4 regions of the Lentilitoribacter sp. EG35 genome follow, and region 1 is predicted to be linked to each of the others. Evidence: predicted binding sites of a transcription regulator. Region 1 holds the regulator's gene; each other region holds the start of a gene.
The links. Region 1 encodes PhoB, which activates phosphate uptake and scavenging genes when phosphate is short. Its sites were predicted from a motif close to TGTCATNNANCTGTCAT; they were not measured.
Positions count from the first base shown of each region.

Region 2: a site for PhoB is predicted at 1,152-1,168, ahead of phnC (phosphonate ABC transporter ATP-binding protein). Genes of this name have one in related genera too.
Region 3: a site for PhoB is predicted at 1,625-1,641, ahead of AB2J24_RS18195 (PhoX family protein). Genes of this name have one in related genera too.
Region 4: a site for PhoB is predicted at 854-870, ahead of AB2J24_RS02870 (esterase-like activity of phytase family protein). Genes of this name have one in related genera too.

Region 1 is NZ_JBFNGQ010000001.1:216,412-218,622, reverse strand. It holds gene AB2J24_RS00980 (NAD(P)-dependent oxidoreductase) at 1-896, shown strand, start outside; gene phoB (phosphate regulon transcriptional regulator PhoB) at 914-1,615, opposite strand; gene phoU (phosphate signaling complex protein PhoU) at 1,633-2,211, opposite strand, start outside.
Region 2 is NZ_JBFNGQ010000010.1:11-2,221, forward strand. It holds gene AB2J24_RS15740 (hypothetical protein) at 436-1,038, shown strand; gene phnC (phosphonate ABC transporter ATP-binding protein) at 1,228-2,040, shown strand; gene phnD (phosphonate ABC transporter substrate-binding protein) at 2,099-2,211, shown strand, end outside.
Region 3 is NZ_JBFNGQ010000013.1:71,132-73,342, reverse strand. It holds gene AB2J24_RS18195 (PhoX family protein) at 1-1,379, opposite strand, end outside; gene AB2J24_RS18190 (hypothetical protein) at 1,938-2,211, shown strand, end outside.
Region 4 is NZ_JBFNGQ010000001.1:627,980-630,190, reverse strand. It holds gene AB2J24_RS02870 (esterase-like activity of phytase family protein) at 1-780, opposite strand, end outside; gene AB2J24_RS02865 (vitamin B12-dependent ribonucleotide reductase) at 1,425-2,211, shown strand, end outside.

The DNA.
Region 1 (2,211 bases):
TGGCAGACCAAACAATAGGATTTATCGGCTTAGGCCTTATGGGTGCAGCTATGGTTGATCGTCTTCTTTCTAAAAATCATAAAGTTATCGTGTTGGGCAACAAGTCCCGCAAAGGCATAGAAGCAGCTTTAGCCAAGGGCGCAACAGAAGCAAATTCTGCAAAGGAACTTGCCTCTGCCAGCGATATAGTCATGCTATGTATGGGTACATCTGATCATGTTGAGTCTCGCATGTTAGGTGACAACGGCGTGATTGCAGGCTTAAAGCCAAACACCGTCGTCGTTGACTTCGGCACATCGCTGCCCAGTTCCACCAAGATGCTTGGCGAAAAGGTAGCGGCCGTCGGCTCTCAATATCTGGATGGCCCGCTTGGCCGTACCCCTTCTCATGCTATGGAAGGGAAATTAAATATTATGGCCGCCGGCGATAAAACCGCTTATGATAGAATTGAACCAATATTAAATGATCTGGGTGAAAATGTTTTTCACCTTGGTGAACTTGGAACAGGTCACACAATCAAACTCTTCAATAACTTCCTTGCCATGACAACAGCGTCCGCTATGTCAGAAATCTTCGCGATGGCTGCAAAATCCGGCGTTGACCCTCAAAAAGTTTATGACGTCATGTCGGCTGGGCCTCTTCATTCCATGATGATGGATTTTATCAAAGCATATGCGATAGATGGCAATCCTGAAAATCTAGCGTTCAGCATCAAAAACGGTTCAAAAGATATTGGTTACTACGGTCAGATGGCAGAAGATCTGGGTGTGGACAGCATCATGTCAAAGGCAGCCAAAAATGCGATGAGCGCAGCTATCGAAGATGGTTATGCAGATAATCTTGTTCCCGAAATGGTCACGTTCTTTAAACAGAAATATAGCGTGACTGATAGTTAAGGGTATTTACACTTAACTTAATCATCCTGATCAAGAGAATAACCAAAACCCCTGATCGTGCGTACTGGATCAGATTTTCCATTTTGTTTAAGCGCTTTACGCAAGCGTCCGACATGAACGTCCACTGTGCGCAAATCGATATCGCTGTTTATACCCCAAACACGGTCCAACAGTTGCTCACGACTCCAAACACGACCAGGCTTTTCTAGTAGGAACACCAATAATCGAAACTCGGTCGGCCCCAATTTAACGGTGTCATCACCATAATTGACACGATGGCGTTCCAAATCGACATTAATTTCCTTGTATGAAAGTACTTGTGTTGATGTGCTCGGACGACTACGCCGTAACAACGCGCGAACCCGTGCCATTAGCTCAGATACGGAGTATGGTTTTACCATGTAGTCATCAGCGCCTGTGTCTAGACCGCGGATGCGATCAGATTCTTCACCGCGCGCAGTCAACATAATCACAGGCGTATCAGATGTGTCTTTTCGTCGTTTCAACTGTCTGCAAACTTCAATACCCGAAACATTAGGAAGCATCCAATCAAGCACGATGAGATCAGGACTAGATTCTTCAGCCGCCAACAGGCCTTCATCGCCATCCATTGCGCGAACAACAGAAAAACCTTCTTTTTCAATATTATAAGCCAAAAGCTCCATTTGCGCTGGCTCATCTTCGACAACCAAAATTTTGGCAGTACCGAAATCAGACATGACTTTTCCTATCTAGATTAACCGTCTAACTCGACTGTAATTGACGATGTCACATCACTCTTGGGGCGATCGTCATCCGGCAATTCACCGCTAACCATATAATGAACTTGTTCAGCGATGTTCGTCGTATGATCACCCATTCGTTCAAAGTTCTTGGCAATAAACAATAAGTGCATGCAAGATGTAATATTACGCGGATTTTCCATCATGTAGGTCAATAATTCACGGAAGAGCGTATTGTGCATGAGGTCAACTTCCTCATCTTTAGCACGCCATAGATTTGCCATCTCAATATCCCGAGACACGTATGCATCGACCACGCCGCGAACCATTTCCTGTACAATTGCGCTCATACGCGAGATTGTTTCTGACGACGATCCTAATGAGATAACTTCATTGACCACCGAAGCGCGTTTGGCAACATTCTTTGCATAGTCACCAATACGTTCAAGATTGCTGACCATTTTCAACGCCACAACAACGGCACGCAGGTCCTGAGCCATTGGCTGCCGCTGCACTAGCACTCTGATCGCCATATCGCTAATCTCAATCTCAAGAGCATCAACCCTTTTATCAGAAGCGCGAATACTTGAAAC
Region 2 (2,211 bases), on a different contig from region 1:
AGATACTACATAACCAGATGTAGAAATAAACCAACAGCGACAATACGTTACCCTAGTAACGTATGAGAGCTATGGCACATAACTTGCCCAATTAGCCCGTCAATTTGACGGGCTTTTGGCATTTAGATGCTGGGATCCAGTATTTTGACACCTAATCAGGGGCCCAATAGGAGGGCTTTGCACGACGCATTGGGACAGAAAATGTAAATCCTACTCCCGCAATCAAAACATAAAAAGCCCTCACCGTAAAACGTGAGGGCTTTTTTGTGTCTGGTAGTTATGAAACATAGGGTAGCTGATAGCTGAGAAAATGATCGCGCATCCAAATTATTGAAAACAGTTAGATAAATCCTACCGATACATTCAAAATTCATTCCAGTATTGATTACCTGCTAAGACTATTGCTAAATAGTCTTACATCAGGAGAACTTAAAGATGTTGAAGTTTTACTTATCATTAATAGCCGTTACTCTATTAGCCTCTGGTTGTGCTGTTAACTCCATTGAGCAGGGTAGTCTTGAAAGTGGGATATATCAATCATCTACCCAAAAATTTACGATACCTGTTCCTGACGGAGCTAAAATTTTTGATGGTACACATGCGTTGGGAGAGTATGTAGCTGTAAATTCCTTGCCCAAACCTCTGGAAGTTCGTGGAGTGAGCTACAATCGCGTCGCGAATGTTGATGAAGAAACCTCCGAATTAACCAAAGACAACATAATTAAAAGCGGATATGATTTTTGGAGAAAAGGATATGCTGGCATAGAAGTGAGCACGATTAGTAGTGAATGGATAGAGCTAGACGGTAGACGCGTATATTTTACAGTTTTGGAGGGGCAGCCGGCAGGGCTTCTTGTTAAACCGAATACATTTTATGGCACGCTTAATTTTCTAAAAGATGGGTATGGTTATGTTGTTTTTGAGAGAATACGTACTGAAAAAATGCTAATTGGCGCTGAAGGGCGTCCAACAGGTGCGGATGCAGAGTTACGTAAAAATTCTATCCTTGCATTTTATCGCAGCATTAAATTCCATTAAACTGCAGAAATATATGTATTTTAAGTTTGTATCTCATTAGCCAAGGGTGAGATTTGGCAACTCTTGCCTACTCTGTGGAGTGAGCTTACCAGCTATTTAGTTAGTCATGTATTTGTATTAAATCCGTCATCAAATTGAGACGGGAAGGCCTTAGTGTTCGCTTGAGATGAACCAGGGACTTTGTACATGCTGCTTGAATTTCGTGATGTGATAAAAAAATTCGGACCCGCCACAGCGGTAGATAAAGTAAAATTTACTGTCGAGCGCGATCAGTTCATTGGAATTGTTGGACGCTCGGGCGCAGGGAAATCAACTGTTCTTCGAATGCTAAATCGCCTGGCGGACCCAACAGAAGGTTCGATCCTTTTTAATGGAAAGGATATCACAAAGTTGGAGGGCGCAGGGAAACGTAAATGGCAATCCGATTGCGCTATGATTTTTCAGCAGTTCAATTTGGTGCCGCGTTTGGATGTTGTATCCAATGTTCTTCATGGAACGTTAAACAGACGCAATACACTAGCAACGATGTTTAATCTTTATCCAAAGAGCGATATACACACAGCGCTCGATCTTCTTGAACGACTTGGAATTGAAGAGCATGCAATTAAGCGGGCGGAAGCGCTTTCAGGCGGTCAGCAGCAACGTGTCGCAATAGCAAGAGCATTGATGCAAGACCCGCAAATTGTTTTGGCAGATGAGCCTATCGCATCGCTTGACCCGATGAATGCACAGATCGTTATGGATAGCCTAAGGCGTATCCATGATGAAGATGGACGTCTCGTCATATGTAATCTTCACACACTTGATACTGCACGCAAATATTGCGATCGCGTTATTGGTATGCGTGATGGCAAAATCGTCTTTGATGGCGCAGGCGCAGAACTCACCGCTGGTGCAGCGCGTGAAATTTATGGTGCTGATGAGAGCTTTTCAGAATCGGCAACTTCAACAAGCGTTGAGACACTTGCCCAGACTAATCACAAGCTAGAAACGCTTGCATGATATGACCCAGCCCCGAAATGTACGGGGTTTTTTATGTCTTTAATGGAGAAATTAGATAATGAAAAAAATAGCTATTGCCCTAATGGCAACGACACTCATGACAGGTGCAGCATTTGCTGACAGCATGGAAAAAATTTCCGAATTCCGCATCGGCATCCTCGGTGGTGAAAA
Region 3 (2,211 bases), on a different contig from region 1:
CGAACGATCTGGCCATAAGGGTTGCCTTCGCGCGGGTTTGGACCTTCAACATGGGTCAGATCGCCCCCAGCATTAGGTTTGATACCACGGTTCTTATTGTTTGTTAAAGCGCAATAAACCTCAGATGCGTTGGGGTTAGACGTCACCCACTCCGGACGGTCCATTGTCGTTGCGCCAACCTTGGACGCAGCAATACGTGTATGAACACAGATTTCAGCTTTTGTCATGCCCGTTGCATCTTCTGACAGTTCCAGCCATTTGCCTGAACCTGCCGGATCAAACTTTGCTGCGTAAAGCGTTCCATTTTCCATAAGGTCGTCAGTGTCTGCACCTGGCGCATAAACGCCATCAGATACATAACGATAGAGGAATTCACCACGCTCATCATCACCCATATAGATGACGATACGACCGTCATTATTAACAACAGCCTCAGCATTTTCATGCTTGAAACGGCCCAGTGCAGTCCGCTTTTTCGGTACCGAATTTGGATCGCGTGGATCAATTTCAACAACATAGCCAGCGCGATTTGGCTCATTCGGGTTCATCTCAACATTGAAACGATCATCGATCTTTGCCCAGCCGTAACCCCAATCTTTAGCAGATATGCCATAACGTTTCAGCTCAGCAGAGACTTTATGCTCTTCATCTGTTGCAGAAAAATAGCCGTTAAAGTTTTCTTCGCAGGCAAGGTAAGTCCCCCAAGGTGTGGAACCATTACCACAATTGTTCCAAGTGCCAAGAGATAGGGTTCCAGTCGGGTCGGCCTTTGTTTTCAAAAGATCATGACCGGCGGCAGGACCTGTTAGCGCCATTTCACTATCGGGTGTAATGCGGCGATTGTAAGGACTGTCTTTTACAATATTCCAGCCATTTTCGCCTTGAGCGATTTCAACAACAGTCAAACCGTGCGCCATCTTACCCTTAGCAATGTCGTCATCGGAGACAGCTTTACCATCAGGATTGTTGCCCCAGATGATAGAGCGGTTTGTATATTCATTATTGGCAACATAAATCAGCTTATCACCGTGGGCATAAACTTCCATACCATCAATATTATCGCCAAATGAACGTGCCTGACTTTCAGCTGTGCCACGTGTTGCGTGATCAAATTCAGGAACACCTGAAAAAAGTGGATCACCCCAGCGCACAACAACTTCGGACTTGTAACCTGGTGCGAGTTTAATTGTGTCATCAACACTTGTTGTGATTTGCTCAAAGGCAAACCGGTCTTCAGCAGCCGCAGCTTCACCTACAAAACTGCTGTTCATGACGGCGAAGCTACCAAAAGCTAAAACACCACCCAAGAAACCGCGACGGCTGATAGATTCTTCTACTACACGATCAAAGTCTGTGACTTCAGCTGAAGGATTAATCATTTCGTCGAAATCATCAAATGTGACTTCATTTTCGATTTCCAAATTCTCTATTTTCTCGCTCACGGGAAAATTCTCCTTAAGGTTTAGTGATTTTTGCATGTCATGCGTTGCGATTAATTCTTCGGGAATTTCCTCCAATTGGCGGCAGTTTCCACAGTTTAAACATTGATCACATTTGGGCATAAAGACATCTCTCTTTCGTCTTTTTAGACGCGGAGATAGAAGCTGTTTTTTACTGCATCATGATGTCAAGCTTGTGACAAATTGACGAAACTTTGCATAATCGATGAGAAGGCAATGAGTTAACAATCTCAGAATACATAAAAGGCGTTGCGGGTTTCAATACCAATGCGGGTCAAATATTGTTTCACTCCTGCCCTTCTATGAAGATAACTTTACCGTAATTAAGACCTAAAAGAATATTTTCCTATTTTTGATTGACAAATATACGTATACGTATGATTATTTTCCTATGGATGGAGCGGTTCGCAAAAAAGGTTATGCGTCTTTGTGCATCGCTCTATCCGTGTCGTTTCGAGTTTATATACGGGATTTGTTATGAGTTTATCGCGCCGACCTTTACCGCCCCTTTCTGGATCACCTTTGTTGCCCATCATAAAACCTCGCCCCTTTTGCGGTGCGGATGAGTTTTTATTGTTTGTTGACCAGTTTGATTGCCAGTTCACCCATGAGGCCGAGCTAAGACCCATGTCGCTGGATGAAGCTGTGTGCGAGTGTGAGGACACGACAATCAGCATTATCCGAATGGACCAAAGCAACTGGCGTGGAGAGGATGTGAGTGACGATGTGGCCACAGAGTGGCTCAATATCC
Region 4 (2,211 bases), 410 kb from region 1:
CACATTTTTAAGATCGACACTACCGGCTGAAAAATGCGATTGAACCTTACCGTCTTCAGATATGACAACAATATGGTTGTTTTCCTGCATTGTAAGGACAATTTCATTATTATCGTTAAAATCAACAAACTCCGGCTCAGGGTCACTACCGGCAACATCCGACAAACCACTAACATCAGCCTTAATCATTGTGTCGCAATTCAATTTTCCATCTCTCACCTGCAAAATTGAAACAAAACCTGCGGGTGCTTGTGGGATGATACCATCATTAAGGTCTTCATCGCGCTCATTTTCAATTGCAACCGCAATCAAAGATCCATCTTTCGATACGGCAACAGAATCAGGTTGGCCGCCTAACTCACAAGATTGGGCAATTGATTTCGATTTCAAATCAATAACTGCAAGATTTCCAGATGGTGATACAAAATCTTTCGATGTGTTTACACCAACAAACGCAAAACCTTTTTTGATTGAGACAGAAGTCGGCTCACCACCAAGTTTAATAGTACCAAGGGGAGCAGGCGATCCAGGGTTGGTGATATCAATCATTCCAATCGCGCCAAGAGGGCTATCAGAATAAACAACCATATTACCATCTTCTGACGCTGAGATAATTTCGGCAGACGTCTCAGTTTTCTGAGACATATCCGATGGCAAATTCAAATTTACAGGGAAGGATGCGATTCGATTGAAATACTCATCGGCACACACACTTGATGAGAATGTAAAGACACTTCCCATAAGAAAAGAAAAAAATATTTTTTTTGTTGATAGTCGCATCAGATATTCTCCGCAAAATGTATAATCATCTGCTTCAGATAGCTAAATAGATTAAATCTTGAGCGACAGATTGATGAAGGTTTAATGACACTCTCTGCATAAACACTGGTTTTAAAGGGAAAGTGCTTTAATGATTTCATCCAAAAAGACTCAATTTGAAAAAAAGTAAATGTTTCCCCAATTTCCACATGTTCCATACACAATATATCGTGGGTAATATTTGTGTAGCAACTACCCCTTGACGACAGCATCCGAGTCGCGCCTTATAGAGCTACGTTGCATTGTGACGAGCTGGAGGGGTTTTTCAGACCAGCAATTTCATAGTTTTATTGAGTTTATGCATCTGAGTTCAGGTGCAGGGTTTGTTATGGCCAAAATTTGGAGAAAATCAGAAAATATTTCATTTTTTGACTAACTTCTTTTTTAAACATTAACGTTCTGTTAATACTGTATTTAGTAACTTGATAAATACAAAACACAAGATATAGATGTTCCTTGGGGGAATACTCTGTTATAATTAACTGGCTTTTGTCGCACTCGCGCTTGCTGAAAGTAAACGCAGTCGATGCTAGCTGCTGGGGAAATACTGCCTATTTGCTATTAAAAGGAAGCAATGGGTCAACACTTAAAAGGATTAATAAATTATGCGGATTGAACGCTGCTTTACTAAAGATGGACAAGGCGCTTATTCAGGTATCGAGTTTCGTAAGGCGACAAGCGAAATTAAGAACCCGAATGGCTCAATTGTTTTCCGTCTTGAGAATATTGATGTGCCAAATCAGTTCAGCCAAGTAGCTGCTGATATTCTGGCGCAAAAATATTTCCGTAAAGCAGGTGTCCCCGCTGCTTTGAAAAAAGTGGAAGAAAACGATGTTCCTTCATGGCTTTGGCGTTCTGTTCCAGATGAAGAAGCACTCGCTGCACTTCCAGAGGACGAGCGTTATGGTTCTGAAATTGATGCACGTCAGGTTTTTGACCGCCTCTCAGGCACGTGGACTTATTGGGGCTGGAAGGGCGGTTACTTCAACAACGAAGAAGATGCCCTCGCCTTCCGTGATGAACTTGCCTATATGCTCGCAACCCAGCGCGTAGCACCAAATTCCCCACAGTGGTTCAACACAGGTCTTCATTGGGCATACGGCATTGATGGACCAAGCCAAGGCCACTTCTATGTTGATCCGTTCAGCGGCAAGCTGGTCAAGTCAGGGTCATCTTATGAGCATCCGCAGCCTCATGCATGCTTTATTCAGTCTGTTGAAGATGATCTCGTCAATGAAGGTGGTATTATGGACCTTTGGGTTCGTGAAGCGCGCCTCTTCAAATATGGCTCTGGTACAGGCTCAAATTTCTCACACCTTCGTGGTGAAGGTGAAGCTCTTTCAGGCGGCGGAAAATCTTCCGGCCTCATGAGCTTCTTGCGCATTGGTGATC